Marinoscillum sp. 108: one gene and its partner. The protein of the gene in region 1 interacts with the protein of each later gene in a pairwise test. Links are inferred from orthologs where the notes say so. Each region holds a gene or a part of one and is shown in the gene's direction. Other genes may lie near its edges.

The links.
Region 2: the proteins of GV030_RS07420 (region 1) and GV030_RS19245 interact in binary tests that used the Escherichia coli proteins (3 or more experiments, as listed by UniProt). The link is inferred for Marinoscillum sp. 108 from one-to-one orthologs.

Annotation. Positions count from the first base shown.
Region 1 is NZ_LR734808.1:1,793,135-1,801,909, forward strand. The notes cover bases 3,269-6,140. They hold GV030_RS07420 (serine O-acetyltransferase), read left to right. Parts: upstream 3,269-4,222; coding sequence 4,223-5,059; downstream 5,060-6,140. Other genes in these bases: GV030_RS07415 (polysaccharide deacetylase family protein), read left to right, coding at 3,269-4,125; cysM (cysteine synthase CysM), read left to right, coding at 5,063-5,941; GV030_RS07430 (pirin family protein), read left to right, coding at 5,988-6,140. Also shown: GV030_RS07405 (amidase), read right to left, coding at 1-158; GV030_RS07410 (ABC transporter permease), read left to right, coding at 750-3,122; more of GV030_RS07415, read left to right, coding at 3,202-3,268; more of GV030_RS07430, read left to right, coding at 6,141-6,992; GV030_RS07435 (hypothetical protein), read left to right, coding at 7,102-7,410; GV030_RS07440 (DUF2179 domain-containing protein), read right to left, coding at 7,414-8,004; GV030_RS07445 (GNAT family N-acetyltransferase), read left to right, coding at 8,090-8,605; GV030_RS07450 (sigma-54 dependent transcriptional regulator), read right to left, coding at 8,624-8,775.
Region 2 is NZ_LR734817.1:417,509-426,330, reverse strand. Bases 1,773-4,691 are described here. They hold GV030_RS19245 (cystathionine beta-synthase), read left to right. Parts: upstream 1,773-2,504; coding sequence 2,505-3,878; downstream 3,879-4,691. Other genes in these bases: GV030_RS19235 (pseudouridine synthase), read right to left, coding at 4,445-4,691; GV030_RS19240 (LytTR family DNA-binding domain-containing protein), read right to left, coding at 4,003-4,356; GV030_RS19250 (bifunctional GNAT family N-acetyltransferase/carbon-nitrogen hydrolase family protein), read right to left, coding at 1,773-2,383. In the rest of the region: GV030_RS19255 (aldo/keto reductase), read left to right, coding at 1-702; more of GV030_RS19250, read right to left, coding at 836-1,772; more of GV030_RS19235, read right to left, coding at 4,692-5,137; GV030_RS19230 (sigma-70 family RNA polymerase sigma factor), read left to right, coding at 5,244-5,840; GV030_RS19225 (acyl-CoA desaturase), read left to right, coding at 5,947-6,723; GV030_RS19220 (DUF2141 domain-containing protein), read left to right, coding at 6,795-7,193; GV030_RS19215 (cytochrome c), read right to left, coding at 7,197-8,210; GV030_RS19210 (DUF5777 family beta-barrel protein), read right to left, coding at 8,207-8,822.

The DNA of each region.
Region 1 (8,775 bases):
TCCGAAAGGTTATCCTCCAACCCTCCACGCAGTGAATCCACTTCCTCCTGAGTAAAATCCAGCCCAAAGAGCTTCATGGCCTGAAAAATGGAATCCTGCTGACCCTGTACAACCAATACACTCAGGCAGGTTATGACAGTGAAAATAAGTTTTCTCATGACTTTGATAATTTGAAGGGTTTCAAGAGCAGACATACTCCAAAATAAGGAGCTATTTGCTCTTTCACATGATCAGGAAGAAAGGTAAGACAGGAAATCCATTTTTCGCCCGTGGCGAATGAAGAAAGTTGAGTAGTCAAACAAAAAGGGCAGGCCTCTTGCGAAACCTACCCTTCTCATTTCATAGGCACCGTAGCCCCTATCAAATGCCAAACTACTGTTCGGATGCCCTCTAAAGTTTATTCCAGGGAAACCCCGAAATTTTCTTCAAAATTGACCTTCGAGCCACGCTAAGCGATGCCTTAGCGTTCACCTAACTTTTGCCCTACTGGCCAAGAAACTGACGTTTCAGCTTCCTATCCCTCGTTTGGTAATTCTAAGGTAGCATCAATATTTACAATCACAAAGTTTTGATTATCAATGTTTTCCACCAGTTTTCCATAGGCTTATACCCTGGTTATACCCGGCTTTTGCACAGTCTTATCCACAATGTGCCCTGTTTTGTTAAAAAAAGCTAAAGACACTGCCACTCATGTAACTTCCGCATCCTTAGGTCGGTACTCTCAGTTAACTCAACCAAACCTAAAGGTCATGATCAAGAACTACCTAAAAATCACCCTCCGACATTTACTGAGGCAACCGGGCTACGCCGCTCTTAACATTCTGGGCCTCACCATCGGTATTGTGTCCAGCCTTCTCATTGTACTCTACCTCTACCATGAGGTCAGTTTCGATCAGCAACATACCAAAGCTGATCGCATCTACCGGATTTCTTCAGACATCAAGGAGCCAGATAATGCCTTCAGATGGGCAGTGACCCAACTTCCATTGGGTAGAACTGTGAAAAGTGAATTTTCCGAAGTGGAACAATATGTGAGGTTTATCGGAAACGGACGCACCCGATTTTCGAAAAACGATATCAGCTACTATGAAGAAAACATTTTCATGGTGGACAGTACGGTCTTCAATGTTTTTGACTTTAATCTGACCTCCGGAGACCCTCAAACTGCACTGGAGGGCCCCAACTCCATAGTGATCAGCCAGAGCATGGCCGATAAAATCTTTAAGGGAGAAAACCCCATAGGACAACTGCTCAAAACAGATCGCAACAGTCTGGAGATTACCGGGGTATTCGCTGATGTACCCAAAAATTCCCACATTCGGCCTAATGCCATGATTTCGGCAAGCACCGCAGATCGAAACAATTCTCAAAACTGGGGCGGATTTGGGATATACACCTATGTATTACTCAACGAAGGAGCCGACCCTGCTGCAGTAGAGGCCAAACTCAATGACATCATAGAAAAGTATGTGGCCGTCATCTTTGATCAGTTCGGTATCAAAATTCGATACGAGTTGATAAATATTGCCGACATTCACCTCTACTCCACTTTTCAGGGAGAGCCCGAGCCCCTCGGCAATATCAAATACATCTACATTTTCGGGGCAGTAGCCATCTTCCTGATCCTCATCGCCAGCATCAACTACATGAACCTCTCCACGGCCAGGTCTATGAAACGCGCACTGGAAGTCGGTATCCGAAAGGTAATGGGTGCTCAGCGCGGCATGCTCATCCGGCAGTTTATGACTGAGTCCATTCTGCTCACAGTCTTCGCGCTTTTTCTCAGCCTGCTGCTCCTACTAATTCTCGTACCCTTGCTGAACAATCAGCTGCAAACCAACCTCAGCATTGGCAATTTGCTAGCCCCGGGTGTACTTCTAGCCATTGGCATCATGTTTCTCATCACAGGTGTGCTCAGTGGTAGCTACCCGGCATTTTATCTTTCAGCCTTCAAGCCCATTGTGGTACTCAAAGGAAAGGGAGGCCGCGCAGGCAACAAAGTACTCAGAAGTATCCTCGTGGGCATTCAGTTTGCTATTTCCATTTTCATGCTGGTGGGCACACTCATTATCTACGATCAGATGCAGTATCTCCGACACAAAGACCTGGGATTCGACAAAGACCAGGTACTGAGATTGGTACTGGACAATGATCCTGCCCGTGAGAAATGGCCAGTACTCAAAAACAAACTACTGGAAAACCCCAACATCAAGGGAGCTACTACCTCCACCACTTCCCCCGGACGTGGATTTGGTAAAAATGTCATGAGCGTGGAGACCAACGATGGCACAATGGAACAGTATGGTGTCGATTCTTACGGAATCGATTATGACTACTTGCCGGTATTAGGGATTGATCTAGCTGCCGGTAGAAACATCTCCTCCAATTATCCCACAGACACTGCTTCAGCGGTAATGATCAACGAAGCCATGGTGGCCCGCATGGGGTGGTCAGACCCTATCGGAAAAAAGTTTCAGTTTGACCGGGACAGCACCAAATTTCACAAGGTCGTGGGAGTGGTCAAAGACTTCCACCAAAGATCTCTGTACGACCCCATTGAAGCGCTTCTCTTTATTCCGAGCCTGAACAACTCCAATGTGCTGATAAAAGTAGGTGGCGACTTAAACGCTTCCATTCGCAGCATAGAGACTATCTGGAATGAGGTATTTCCTAATATGCCCTTTGAATACAGCTTTTTGGATGAAGACTTCATGGAGCAGTATGAAACTGACCAGCTCAGAGGACGCCTGTTCCTTGGTTTTTCGGTGATGATGATTTTCATCGCCTGCCTGGGGCTCCTGGGCCTTGCTTCTTTCATTGCGGAGCAGCGCACCAAGGAAATCAGTATCAGAAAAGTGCTGGGTGCCAATGTTTCTGGTCTGGTGACCCTGCTGGTTAAGGATTTCATCATCCTTGTTGCATTGGGAGCCTTACCGGCCTTTGGGTTTGCTTACTACTTCATGGGTGAATGGCTGGACACCTTCGAATACCACGTAGAGATGAATTACCTGCTCTATATACTGGTGCTCATTATCATCTCAGCCATCACGGTGGTCACCACCGGATACCATGCGCTGCGGGCCGCCAGTAGTAATCCTGCCGAGAACCTGAAATACGAATAAGTCAAGTGACAGAAGCAGGGCCTGGAAGTATAGAATTGCTTTCTGGCCCTGCTTTATTTTTTGTCGCTAGCTTTAACTCATGAAACAAGCGTTAGCCCTTCTGCTTGCCGCCCTGGGCTTCTTCCAGGTGGCAGCTCAAAAACAGGTAGCCATCACCTATGATGACCTGGTCCTCAATGGGCCCTATATTTCTCTGGAGCATACCATAGCGGTTAATAGACAAATCATCGCTGATTGCGCAACGTTTGGTGTCCCGGCAGTAGGCTTTGTCAATGAAAAGAAACTTGATGTCACTGGTGAAACAGTCACCAGAATAAACATTTTGAAGTCCTGGCTGGATGCGGGCCTCGAGCTCGGCAATCATACCTATAGTCATCCTTCGCTCTCCAGAACCCCTCTGGAGGAATATCAAAATGATGTGATCAAAGGTGAGGAGGTCACAAAGGCGCTCATGGAAGAACGTGGACAAACCCTGAGATACTTCCGGCATCCATACCTTCATACCGGCCCGGACAGTACCACCAAGGCCTCCTTCGAAGCTTTTCTAAGTGCTAGGGCTTATGAAATAGCTCCGGTGACCGTGGATGGTTCAGACTACATATTCAATACAGCATATGTGGATGCGCTCAGGGCCGGAGACACCTCCCTCATGCAAAGAACAGGCGCCGCCTATGTAGCCCACACCCTTCGGATGTTTGACTTCATGGAAGAAGTGGCTAAAGAAGTGATAGGAAGAAACATTGCCCACGTTTATCTGTGCCATGCCAATGCCATCAATGCCGACTATATGGGCATCCTCTATCAGGAACTAAAGCAGCGTGGATATGAGTTTACCTCATTGAAAGAAGTATTGCAAGATGAGGCCTACCAGCGCAAGGATTACTATTTGGGCAAATGGGGCATCAGCTGGCTTTATCGGTGGGACAAGGAAAAATCAACAGAATGGTTGAAAATAGAACCGGAAATTGATCAGGAAATTTTATCCTTGTATAACAATCGATAAAATCTGAAAACCCCGGAAATGTGCGCTGCACGACTTTTTGAAATAAACATTAATCCATCACCCCACGTTCGAGTTTTAATTATGTAATCAAAGACACATGATGGACCAAAATTTCATCCATAAGATTTTTCACTCACATCAGGAATACACTAAAATCCCGGCCACATCATCCATCATTGGATTTTTCAATGATTTGCTCGGTGTATTGTTTCCTGATTTTTCCAGCCACCCAGCCAAATCTGAAGAGCAGGTAGGACAGATTCTCGAACAGCTTCAAACCAAACTCAAGAGTATTCTCACCAATAACATATCATTGTCCGGAGACAACAAACAGGAAATCATTGAGGCTTTCTTCACCAGTCTTCCGGTACTCTATGATCGGCTGGCGCTGGATATCGAAGCGATGTTTCAAGGCGACCCTGCTGCTTCTGATCACTCAGAGATCATTCGCTCCTATCCTGGCTTTTATGCCATTGCCTCCTACCGCCTGGCTCATGAGCTGGCGCTCCTGGGGGTAAAAAATATCCCGAGGATCATCACGGAGCATGCCCACAGCAAAACCGGAATAGACATACACCCCAATGCCATCATTGGTGAGCACTTTTGCATTGACCATGGCACCGGGATAGTAATCGGGGAAACGACCGTGATCGGCAAGCACGTAAAAATCTACCAGGGAGTAACTCTGGGAGCACTCAGTGTGGATAAAAAAGACGCTAAAGTAAAACGTCACCCTACCATTGAGGACCATGTGGTCATCTATGCGGGTGCTACCATTTTGGGAGGAAAAACGCGCATAGGCAAACACTCCATTATCGGTGGAAACGTATGGCTCACCAAGAGCATCCCGGCCAATTCGAGAGTGTATTATCAGGCCCTGATGCATGAAGACAATGAATCCAAACCAGACCTCATCATCGTAAAGCAAGCCTGATCCATGAATTTACTAGACCTGATAGGAAATACTCCCCTGGTGGAGATTACCAAAATCAATCAAAAACCCGGAGTGAAAATCTTCGGTAAGCTGGAAGGTCAAAATCCGGGCGGTAGTGTCAAAGACCGGGCGGCTTTTGGTATGATCAGCGAAGCCCTCAAACGGGGTGACATCAAAAAGGGCGACCGACTGATAGAAGCCACCAGTGGCAATACCGGTATTGCGCTGGCCATGATTGCACAGTCGGCAGGACTACACATGACCCTGCTGATGCCTGAAAACAGCACGGTGGAGCGCATTCAGGCTATGAGGGCCTATGGTGCGGAGGTGATTCTCACCCCTGCCGAACGAACCATAGAATACTCAAGGGAGCTGGCGGAAGAAAAAGCCACCAAAGAGGGTTATTTCATGCTCAATCAGTTTGCCAATCCGGACAACTACGGCATGCATTACAAAACCACAGGCCCGGAAATCTGGAGAGACACCGAAGGTCAGGTGACCCATTTTGTCTCCGCCATGGGCACCACGGGCACCATTATGGGGGTTTCCCGATACTTGAAAGAACAAAACCCCGACATACAGATCGTGGGAACACAACCCACCGAAGGCTCCTCTATCCCAGGCATCAGGCGATGGTCACCAGAATTTCTTCCTAAAATCTTTGACCCTAAACGAGTAGACAGAGTGATCGATGTGAGCGAAACGGCCGCCAGAAACATGGCCAGAAGGCTGGCAAGAGAAGAAGCCATCCTCTCAGGGATGAGCAGCGGTGGAGCACTCACTGCCGCATTGCAGGTAGCTGAAGAAATCGATCATGGGTTGATTGTTTTCATTGTATGCGACATAGGAGAAAGATACCTGAGCTCCGGACTGTTTGATTGAAACCAAAATCCGCTCTTCACAGTTCTAATCTAAATTTTACAAAACGATGAACAAAGCCATCAAAAATATAAAGCCACTTGGCTTCCCATGGGAAACTCAGGATCCCTTCCTTTTTTGTGTATACCACAAAGATGATTACCCAAAAGGGAATGCTCAAATGGGCCCAGATGCATCGCTTGCAGGTCGTAATCTCGGTCAGGATTTTGACACTTCCAATGCGTGGAGAATGTACCACGGCGATACGGTGCCTGGATTTCCACAGCACCCACATCGCGGATTTGAAACTGTGACTGTCGTACCCAAAGGGCTGGTAGATCACTCTGATTCGCTGGGTGCTGCAGGCCGGTTTGGCAATGGAGATGTGCAGTGGATGACTGCCGGAAAAGGTGTGAATCACTGCGAAATGTTTCCTTTGCTCAAGCAAGACGAAGAAAACCCTCTGCTCCTCTTTCAGATTTGGCTTAACCTGCCCTCAAAGAGCAAGTTTGTGGAACCTCACTTTGCCATGCTCTGGAACGAGAAAATTCCGATGTACAAATCGGATGATGGAAAAACCTCCGTCACCGTGGTGGCCGGAAACATTGGGGAGGTGAAAGCCCCTGCTCCTGCACCCGACTCATGGGCAGCTGATCCCGCCCACGAAGTAGCCATCTGGACCATAAAAATGGATGCCAATGCCGAATGGGAATTACCCAAGGCAAGTGCAGGTGTCAATCGCTCCATCTATTTTTACCAGGGAGAACCCCTGACGATAAACGATGAGGTCTTGCAATCCCATCAGTGCATCGAGCTGAATCCCTCAGAAACCGTCACACTCAAAAGTGGCACATCGGAAACCAGAATACTAATGCTCCAGGGCAAGCCCATCGGAGAACCCGTGGCTAAGTACGGTCCTTTTGTAATGAACAATCAAGATGAGATCAGACAAGCCCTTCAGGACTATCAGCGCACGCAATTTGGTGGATGGCCATGGCCCAAAAATGATCATGTTCATCCGCGTGAGCGAGGACGTTTTGCTAAACATGCAGATGGTCGTTTGGAGGAAATGTAGGATTGCATGACGAACGCTCTAATGATTTAATAACATTTCTCCTGCAAAAAATCCAAATGGAATTGACGTTGGTTGAAAAAAAAATTAGCTTTAGACAAACCCTTTACCCATGAAGATATATCAGTTGATCTGGAGCTATGAATGCAAACCGGAAACGGCCGCCGAATTTGAAAAAGAGTATGCTCAAAATGGAGCCTGGTTCAAATTTTTTGAACCGTGCGACGACTTCCTGGGGCAGGACCTGGCCAAAAACATAGAAACCGGACATTACATACTCACTGACAAGTGGATCTCCAGAGCCTCATACGAAGGCCACATAGCTGAGAACAAAGCAGAATATGACCGGCTCTGCGAACAGTTTAAGGCACTGTATGAAAAAGAGACTCTGATCGGGAGATTTGAGACCGTTTCGTGGTGATCTTTAGCGCCTGAATATGCGTCTGGTGGTGAAACTGCGCTCATCCAGGATTTCATCATCACTCACTTTTTTGACACCCTCCACTGTGTAAAAAGCCTTGGGGTTATAAGTTTTAATCACCTTGATGGTTTTCGGGAGCGCTTCTCTTTTGATCACCGTGAAGATGATATTCACTGCGCCCTCCTCTGAGGTAGCATCCACGCTTGAAAACCTGAACGAATTTTCCCGGAAATATTCAATGAGCTCCATGGCTGGCTGTCGGGTGATCACCCGCACCACCACTCTGCCTATGGCCAGTTTTTCTTCAATGATCATCCCCACAAAAATCCCGGATGCGAACCCTGAAGCATATGCCAGGTAGGTAGGCCAGCTGGTGATATTCTGAAAAATCTGACTAATCGCCAATATCCAGATCAGCGATTCGAAAAAGCCCAGGAAGGTAGAGATGGCCTTTTTGCTTTGAAGCATAAAGATGATCCGAATGGTGTTGATGGACACGTCCATGATTCTGGACAGGAAAATCAACAGCGGCAATAATACCCATTGAAAAGTTGATTGATCCATCCCTAAAAAATCCGCAAGTGATTGCCCCATTGGGCAAAACTAGTCCTTTTCATTTCCCGCACCGGACAGGCACTGTTTAAATCTTCCTTATTTTTGCTTTCAAAAAATTCAATCAATGCATCTGGAGATCGTAAAAGCCGGACAAGAAGATCATCAAGAGTTGCTAGCCTTCGCCAAAGAGAATTTTCTTCTTACCTACGCCCACCGGAATTCAACAGAAAATATTCAGCACTACATCAAGGAGGCTTTTGATCCCAGGTCCTTCAAAGATGAACTCCTCAATCAAAACTCAGTATTCTACAAATGCCAGCTGAATGAAGAAATGATTGGGTATTACAAAATCAACTACGCAGAAGCTCAAACTGAACCTGACTACCCCGAAAGTGCAGAAATAGAGCGAATCTATGTGAGCACTGACCAAAAAGGACGAGGTGTTGGCAGGAAAATGATCCAACATGCCAAAGCACAGGCACAGGCAAAAGGACTCGACTATCTGTGGTTGGGAGTATGGGAGAAAAACCCTGAAGCGCTTAGTTTTTATGAGAAAATGGGCTTTGAGGAGATTGGCACCCATGTATTTCAGCTTGGTGATGATGCGCAGACCGACATCATCATGAAGCTCGCGCTATAAACCCCTTCCGCTTTTCCGTCAGGCTTTTTTGATCCGCTCGCGCAGCGTTTTTCGGTCAATGCCCAACACCTTAGCCGCCTGGGATATATTGTTCTGATTGGCTGCCAGCACATCACCGATGTACTCCTGAATCACCTCCTCAAGCTTCCTGTCCAGCCCCTTTGACTGAG
Region 2 (8,822 bases), on another replicon or contig:
TATACACCAGAAGCCATGGAGGCTTTCGTGGACGAGGCATTGAAAAATACCGGGCTTCAATACCTGGACCTGGTGCAGCTTCACTGTCCTCCTACACCCGTTTATCAATTTGATGACGTGTTTGCCAGGTTGGAGAAGATCAAGGCTTCAGGCCGGGTGCGGCATTTTGGAGTGAGTGTGGAGAAAGTGAAGGAAGCGAGGATGGCTGCAGATTACGATGTGGTGGAGAGTGTTCAGATCATCTTCAATATGTTTCGCCAGAAGCCAGCCGAGGATTGTTTTAAGCTATTGAGTGAGCGCAATATTGGCATCATAGCCAGGGTGCCGCTGGCCAGTGGGCTGCTGAGTGGCAAGATGTCTGCCGATCGGGAGTTTGACAAAAACGATCACCGGGCTTTCAATAGAAATGGTGAAGTATTTGATAAGGGCGAGACCTTTTCAGGCGTGCCATTAGATCAGGGACTTCAGGCGGTCAGTAAGTTAAAGTCTGTTTTTGGGCAGGAGGCCCTGTATCAATATGCCCTGAAGTGGATTTTACAATTTCCGGAAGTGAGCACGGTGATACCCGGTGCCAGCAGACCCGAGCAAGTGATCTCCAATTTGAAGGTGGGTGATTTGCCAGCGTTGGATGATGAGCAGATGACAGCTGTGAAAGACATCTATGATGAATACATCCGACCGGAGGTACATCACCTGTGGTAGACAAAAAAATTACGCACCAAAAAGGTGCGTAATCTGAAGAGGATTGATGAAGTATGTACGCTACTCAATCGTTTTACTAAGGTCGGCAAAAGCTGGGCCAATCACAATACCATTTATGAGGTATTTGCTCTCCCTACTTTTTGAGTTTGATATTGTAAAGATCAAGCCTTCTGTCCTTTAGGTTTCTTACACTGCCAAACTCGTGGAGCTCCTTGAGCAGCTCCAAATCCAGATCCCCAATCACCGTCATCTCGGTGTTTGGCGTAGCTTCAGCCTTGATGGCATTGGTGGGGAACGCAAAGTCAGAGGGAGTGAAGATGGCACTTTGGGCATATTGGATGTCCATGTTGTTCACCTTGGGCAAATTACCCACGCATCCCGCGATGGCCACATAACACTCATTTTCTATCGCCCGGGCCTGTGCACAGTAGCGCACCCTGTTGTATCCATTCTGTGTGTCTGTAAGGAAGGGTACAAACAGGATTTGCATGCCTTGCTCCGCATATAACCTGGAGATTTCCGGAAACTCCGAATCGTAGCAAATGGTGATTCCGATTTTTCCGGCATCTGTATCGAAGACCTTTACTTTGTCACCGCCTGTCATTCCCCAGGAGTTTTGCTCTGAGGGTGTGATGTGAATTTTCTTGTAGCTGTCCCATGAGCCATCACGTCGGCAGAGATAAGAGACATTGTAGAGTTTTTCATTCTCTATCTCCGGCATGGAGCCTGTGATGATGTTCACATTGTAAGAGATGGCAAACTCGGTAAACTTTTCGCGCAAAGCGTGGGTATACTTGGCCAGACCTCTGATGGCTTCCGGCTCTCCCAGGTGGTTAAACTCCGCCATGAGTGGAGCATTGAAGAGCTCCGGGAAAAGGATGAAATCTGACTGGTAATCGCCAAACGCATCAATGAAGTACTCCATCTGCTCCACGAGTGACTCCAGGTCTTTGAAAGGACGCATTTGCCACTGCACCAGACCTACACGCACGTAGGTTCTGGGAGCGTTGATGAGCTTTTCCGTCTCGGCGTAATAGATATTGTTCCACTCCAGCAGGGTAGCATAGTCTTTGGATTTACTATCTCCGGGCAGGTAGTTTTTGAGAATCTTCTTCACGTGAAAGTCGTTCCCAATCTGAAAGTTCAAGATCGGGTCATTGATTTCACGGTTCTTCACCGCGTCTATGTATTGACGGGGCGTCATGTCCTTGGCATACTTCTCATAGTTGGGGATGCGGCCGCCAGCTACTATGGACTTGAGGTTCAGGTTTTCGCAAAGCTCCTTTCGGCTATCATATAGTCTACGGCCCAGCCTGAGCCCGCGGTAGTCGGGATGCACAAATACGTCTATCCCATACAGCACATTTCCAGCATCGTCATGCGTGCTGAAGGAGTCATTGCCCACGATTTGCTTATAAGTATGGTTGTCACCAAATTTCTTATAATCCACTATGATGGCCAGCGCTGCAGCCACCATTTTGCCATCTACCTCTACGCAGAGCTGCCCTTCCGGGAAAATCTTGAGCAACCGCTTGATGTCCATTCTTTCCCAATAGGGCTCATCGATCCCCTTATAGGCGAGTTCCATGATTTCGCGCAGCTCGGGATAGTCAGAGAGTTGCAAGTGTCTGAGTTGTACATTGAGTTCTCCAGAGAGAACGGGTTCCTTTTTATTCGTCATATCTATATGAATTAACCAGCATACGACAGTTTTGATTGAAAGTTCTTGAAAAAGAATCTTTTACTTCAGGCTGCGCGTTTCCTTATTCCATAAATTTGCGCAAAATAAACAACAGACACACATGCGATACTACAATACGCTGATAGAAACCATTGGGAACACGCCCCTTGTGAAGCTCAACCGGGTGAATAAGGGCATCAAAGGGACTATACTGGTGAAGGTAGAATATTTTAATCCGGGCAATTCTGTAAAAGACAGGATTGCGCTCAAGATGATTGAGGATGCAGAGAAATCAGGGCAGCTAAAGCCTGGTGGCACCATCATCGAGGGTACTTCGGGCAATACAGGGATGGGACTGGCACTGGTGGCTCAGGCCAAAGGCTACAAATGTATTTTCACCTTGGCTGATAAACAGTCGCAGGAAAAAATGGACATCCTACGGGCTGTGGGCGCGGAGGTGATCGTTTGCCCCACCAACGTCTCACCGGATGATCCCAGGTCATATTACTCCGTCGCCAAAAAACTCAATGAGGACATTCCGAACTCGATTTACCCCAATCAGTACGACAACCCCTCCAATACACTTGCGCACTACGAGTCTACCGGGCCTGAAATATGGAATGACACGGATGGAAAAATTACCCACTATGCAGCTGGAATGGGCACCGGAGGAACCATTTGCGGGACTTCCAAATACCTGAAAGAGCAGAAAAAGGAGGTAGTGTCGGTTGCCATTGATTCTTATGGTTCGGTTTTTAAGAAATATAAGGAGACCGGCATTTTTGATGAAAAAGAAATCTACCCTTATCTCACCGAAGGGATTGGCGAGGACATCCTGCCAAAGAATGTGGATTTTGATATGATCGATCACATCGTGAAAGTGACAGATAAGGATGGAGCAGTGATGGCCAGAAGGCTGGCCAGAGAAGAGGGCCTGTTTTGTGGCTGGTCTTGTGGTTCTGCAGTGCATGGAGCACTGGAGTTTGCCAGAGATCACTTGAAAGAAGATGATGTGATGGTCATTCTGTTGCCTGACCATGGCACACGTTACCTGGGCAAGGTTTACAACGACAACTGGATGAAGGATCATGGTTTTCTGGAGACCAGGAAGTTTGCTACGGCCAAGGATATCATCAGCAGCCGTAACGGAAGTTCTGGCCTGAAGACCATCGATAAAAACCTGAAAGTGGGAGAAGCCATTCTCACCATGAACCAATACGGGATAGATCAGGTGCCGGTGGTGGATGGCGATGAGTTTGTGGGCAGTCTGAATGATACCCATGTCCTCAAGAGTCTATTGCAAAACCCGGACATCAAAAATCAGCCGGTCAGCGACATTATGGATTCTCCGTTCCAATTTGTGGGGATGGACAATACCATCGATGTGCTGTCCTCATTGATTCAGAAAGAGAATAAAGCGTTGCTGGTAAGGGACCATCAGAATGTGGTGCACATTGTCACTCAGAGTGATCTGTTGATGGCCATTAGCGAATAGGCAGGCATTCATTTTTGAATCACTAAAGGATTTTCTACCTTTAGGTTATTATAAAATAAATACTAACTCTTTGCTTGCAGTCCCTCATCTGATAATGATGAGGGATTTTTTTGTTAAGAGGAGTTTATACACCCATCACTTCTTTGATCGCTGCCTCCAGCATCACAGCCGATTGTACCTCAGATTTGCTGATGTACCGGCTGATAGGAATCACGGTATTCCGTGGTTCGTTCAGGTGTCCTGAGATCACAATGACCTTTGGTGGTACATCCAGGGTTTCCAGTGCTTCAAATCCATCCAGATAGGGCATTTCCAAATCGAGCAGCAGTACATCTGGTTTGGATTTCACAGTGGCCATCATACCCTCTACCGGATTGTTGTAGGTGGCAATTAGTTCTGCAGACTTGATGTCATTGAACAGCACCATGAGCATTTTCAGGAAAAGCGGATCGTCATCAATAGCCAGGCATTTGATCATCTTGATGTTTTTTCTTCAATATTAGAGAATTTATGGCAATGTCGGGGAGAAACCCATAAGTCAATTTCAGGATCTTCCCCGAATCGTTTTATGCACTGGGAATCTCAAACTCCATAAGCATCATCATTCGGCGAAATTCGTCTGGAAAGCCGGCCTTGATGGTGACAGGTAAACTGCTCTGCGGGTGGATAAATGTGAGTTCATGAGCATGCAACATCATTTCCATCAGATCCCATTTTTCTTTGAAAAGTTTGTTCTGCTTGTTACACCCATGTGGTCGATCGCCGATAATGGGGTGGAGGATGTGCGCAAAGTGTTTCCTGATTTGATGCATTCGGCCGGTTTCAGGTTTCACTTTCACAAGCGAATAGCGCGAGGTGGCATGTTTGCCAAAAGGAACATCCAGTTCGGCTTTCGCTACACATTCAAAATGAGTCACGGCCTCTTGCTCCTTGCCATCTTCCCGCTTCAGTGGATAGTCTATGGTGCCTGCATCCGGGATGAATCCGCGTACGATGGCATAGTAGGTTTTGCTCACGGTCTTTTCGGCAAACTGGAGGTTCAGGGCGCGGTGAATGTCTTTTTCCAAAGCAAAGAGCAATACCCCGGAGGTCTTTCTGTCCAGCCTGTGGGCCGGATACACGTGCATTTCCAGCTGATCACGGAGCAGCTGCACCGCAAACTCTTCAGCATCTTTGGCTATGGGCGATCTGTGAACCAATAACCCGGGAGGTTTGTTGATCCCGACCAGGTGATCATCTTGATAAAGTATCTCTAACACGCTCTAAAATCTATGCGAATTGCAAATCTTCAAATATATTTTGTGGTAATGCCCTTCCGGCTTTAGTTTTCACACTTCTTAGTTAACTTTGCACTTTAAATATACCATGACCCACTCAGCCAACATCACGTTATACCAACCCCTGCTGCAATCTATTGCATTCAAAATGCTGGGCTGCATGCACGATGCGGAGGACATGGTGCAGGATGCTTTTTTGAAGTATCTGGCGGTGGATCCTAAGAAAATAGAGAATACCAAGGCCTATCTGATTCGCTCGGTGACCAATAACTGCCTCAATCATCTCAATAGCCTGAAGCAAAAGAAAAAGGAGTACCTAGAATCAGTGAAACTGCCAGAACTTTTTGAGAAAATAGACTTCTCCAGCCTGGACTTTAGGCAGGAGCTGGATGCCATGCTGAGCGTGCTGCATAAAAAATTGGGGCCTTTGGAGCGTGGATTGTACCTGCTCAGAGAGGGTTTCGATTTTGAGTACGATGAGCTACAGCAGATATTCAATAAGAAGAAGGATCATTGTCGCCAGATGGTGTGCCGTGCTAAGGAAAAACTAGCCCGGGAGACTGACAAATTCACCTATTCTTTCGACTCTGAAAAATACTTTTCTGCTTTTCAAAAAGCCTGTTCTGATGGAAATTTCGATGATTTGATCAATCATCTGAATGATGAGCAAAAGGAAATAAAATAATTTCGAAAATATTTTTCGGATTTCTGTCACAAACCAGCCACGACTTTGTCTTTACTAATGACTGAGGGAAAGAACCCCTTCACAAAACAGAAGTAAAACAAATTAAATGGCAGTAATTATCACCTTTTTCATAGCGCACTGGTATTTGTCGCTATTCTTTCAAACGTTTTTCCTGCATAGATACGCAGCGCACAAAGCGTTTACTATGAGTCCTTTCATGGAGAAAGTATTCTTCGTATTGACCTGGTTATTTCAGGGCTCCAATTACCTGAGTCCTTATGGGTATGGTGTGATGCACAGAATGCACCACGCTTTTGCAGATACGGAAAATGACCCACACTCACCGAAGTACGATGAGACCATCTTTAAGATGATGTGGAAGACCAAAAGCATCTATTCAGACATTACTAATAAAAAAGTAGACGTAGACAAGCGATTTACAGAGGGTGTGCCGCAGTGGCATGCATTTGATAAATTCGCTCGCTCATGGGTTTCCAGATTATTCTGGGCCACTTCATACTTCATGGTATATTGGTTTTATGCCGATGTATGGTGGTTGTGGTTGTTGTTGCCAGCGCAGTGGTTGTTGTCTCCTATCCACGGAGCCATTATCAACTGGTTTGCACACATCTACGGATACAGAAACTTTGAAGTGGGAGATACTTCCAAAAACTTCCTGCCTTTAGACTTCCTGATGATGGGCGAGAGTTATCACAACAATCACCACAAGCATGGCTCAAGACCAAACTTTGGTGGCGTGAGATGGCATGAGATTGATCCTACCTATCAGGTGATCAAAGTGCTGAACGCTGTGGGAGTCATCCAGGTAGCGAAGCAAAAAACCGTGAAATTGGAAAAAACAGAAAAGAAAGCTGCAGCGTAGAGTTGCAGGTTTGAATATATTAAAGCCTGACTTGAAAGATCAAGTCAGGCTTTTTTATAAATAGCCCTTTCATGATCAACATACTCCTCATTGTCCTTTTGTTGCTCACACCCAATGAGGTGAAGTTGGAAATAAGTGGTATTAAAAAGCCCATCGGGAATTTGCTCATCGCCGCATACAACACACGCGAGAATTATCTGGATGAGTCCCAGATGACCCAGGGTTATGTCATTCAAGTAAGAGAGAGCGGTACCCTGACTTTCATGATAGATTTACCCGAAGGGGAATATGCTCTTGCGGTCATGCATGATGTGAATGAAGATGGCAAGCTCAATAAAAACTTTTTTGGCATCCCAACGGAACGCTATGGATTCTCCAATAACGCCCGGGGTACCTTTGGGCCACCCTCCTTTGACGATGCAAAGGTCTTTTTGGGCAGTGGCGATACCCTGAGGATAGCGCTACAGTAGCATCTACTTGGCATCTTCGGGGTGCTCTATAAAGGCACGCAGATGCTCCAGCTGCCTGTCAGACATCTTTTCCTGGGTGTAATGTGGCATGTATTCCTTATGGCCATACTCCGCATAGGTACCCTTTCTGATGATTTCATAAATCGACAATTCTGAGTTGTCAGGAATGTGCTTTTTCAGCCACTTATAGGTAAGGTTACTGTTATCAAACACTACATCACTTTCCCCTTCAGGTCTGTGACAGTGCTGACATCCCAGTTCATAGATGCCCTTCCCTAGTTTGGGGTCTCCTTCATAAGGATACCCTTTTTTCTTGTTATCAGGTGGGTTCGCAAAGGTGGCCGGGGACTTTTGCAGATATTGGGACTTGACCAGGGCTATTTTCTCTTCGTTGGTGAGGGTGGGTCCTGCCAGTTGTTTTTTTTCCGAATCGGAAAGGTTTAAATCTCCGATTTGCATCTGTAACGACCAGAAGTAGGCCAATACACTTTGCATTTCCCAGTCTTCTAGTGGTCTTCCCTGAGCACAGACTGTCGCGCAAAGGTGTACAGACTCTTTGAGGCTTTTTTCTGCTTTCCGAACCAGATCACCATATTTCAGCACATAGTCATCGTTGTACCAGGTCTCACGATTCACCATCCCCCAGAAGGTAGATCCCTGGAGGTATGGGATGTTATTGGTCATGGCATACTCCAGTCGGGCATCCTGATCTACCACAGTCAGGTTCGGATCTTCACGTACCACATTGTGGCAGCTGGTGCAGGTGTAGTACTTACTTACGTAGCTGCTTTGTGAGCCATTGGGCGCTATGGTCCTGCCCAGTTTCACGATCTCTTCTCCACGCAGGATCGCTTCCGTGGTAGGTGCTTCTATAAAGTGCTCAGGCTTTACCTCTCCCAGGTCGAAAAGGAGGGTCGCAATGGGAGTGGAGGCATCCAGAGAACGTTGAAAGCCTGCTGGTATCATAGCTATGCTGAAGATGAGCAGCGATCCGAAAATGGTTAGGTGCTTTTTCATCTGACTCTCCTGCCTTTTACTGTGAAGTCACGGGTGATGTTGAAACCAAAATGGATGTCTCCTTTTTGCCATTTACCATCAGTCTCCGCCACAAAAAATTTCTCAATCATACCACGACTGTTGCCAAAGTGCAGCTGAAAAACGTGTCCTTTGGTGTCTATCTGCACCCCTAGCGCCATGGATTGAGAATACTCGGGACTAGCCCCCGACCCGTCGGGGAGCGCACTTCCGGGGGTGGCATAGTATTCCATGGAGAGGCTCCAGTTTTTAGACAGCTGGTATTGTCCGGCAAAACCCAGAGACAAAATATCATTTTGTTCGTCATCCTCCACCAGGTTGCGATGCAGGTAGGTGGGCATGAGCTGTGCGCTAAATCTGGGGCCAAATTTTCTGCTGATAAGCAGCTGTAATGTGTAGGAGAGCTTTTGCTGAAACGTCGGGTCAATCCCGTCAAACCTTTTGAGGGTTTTGAGGGCGGTGGTGCCCAGTAGGGTAATGGTAACGGGGACTGTCCGGTCACCACTTGATTGAGCCAGGAGCCTATATTTCAGGTAACCGTCTGCGGTTTTCTCAAAAGTGCTTCGCCCAATACCAATCATGAGGTTGTTGGTG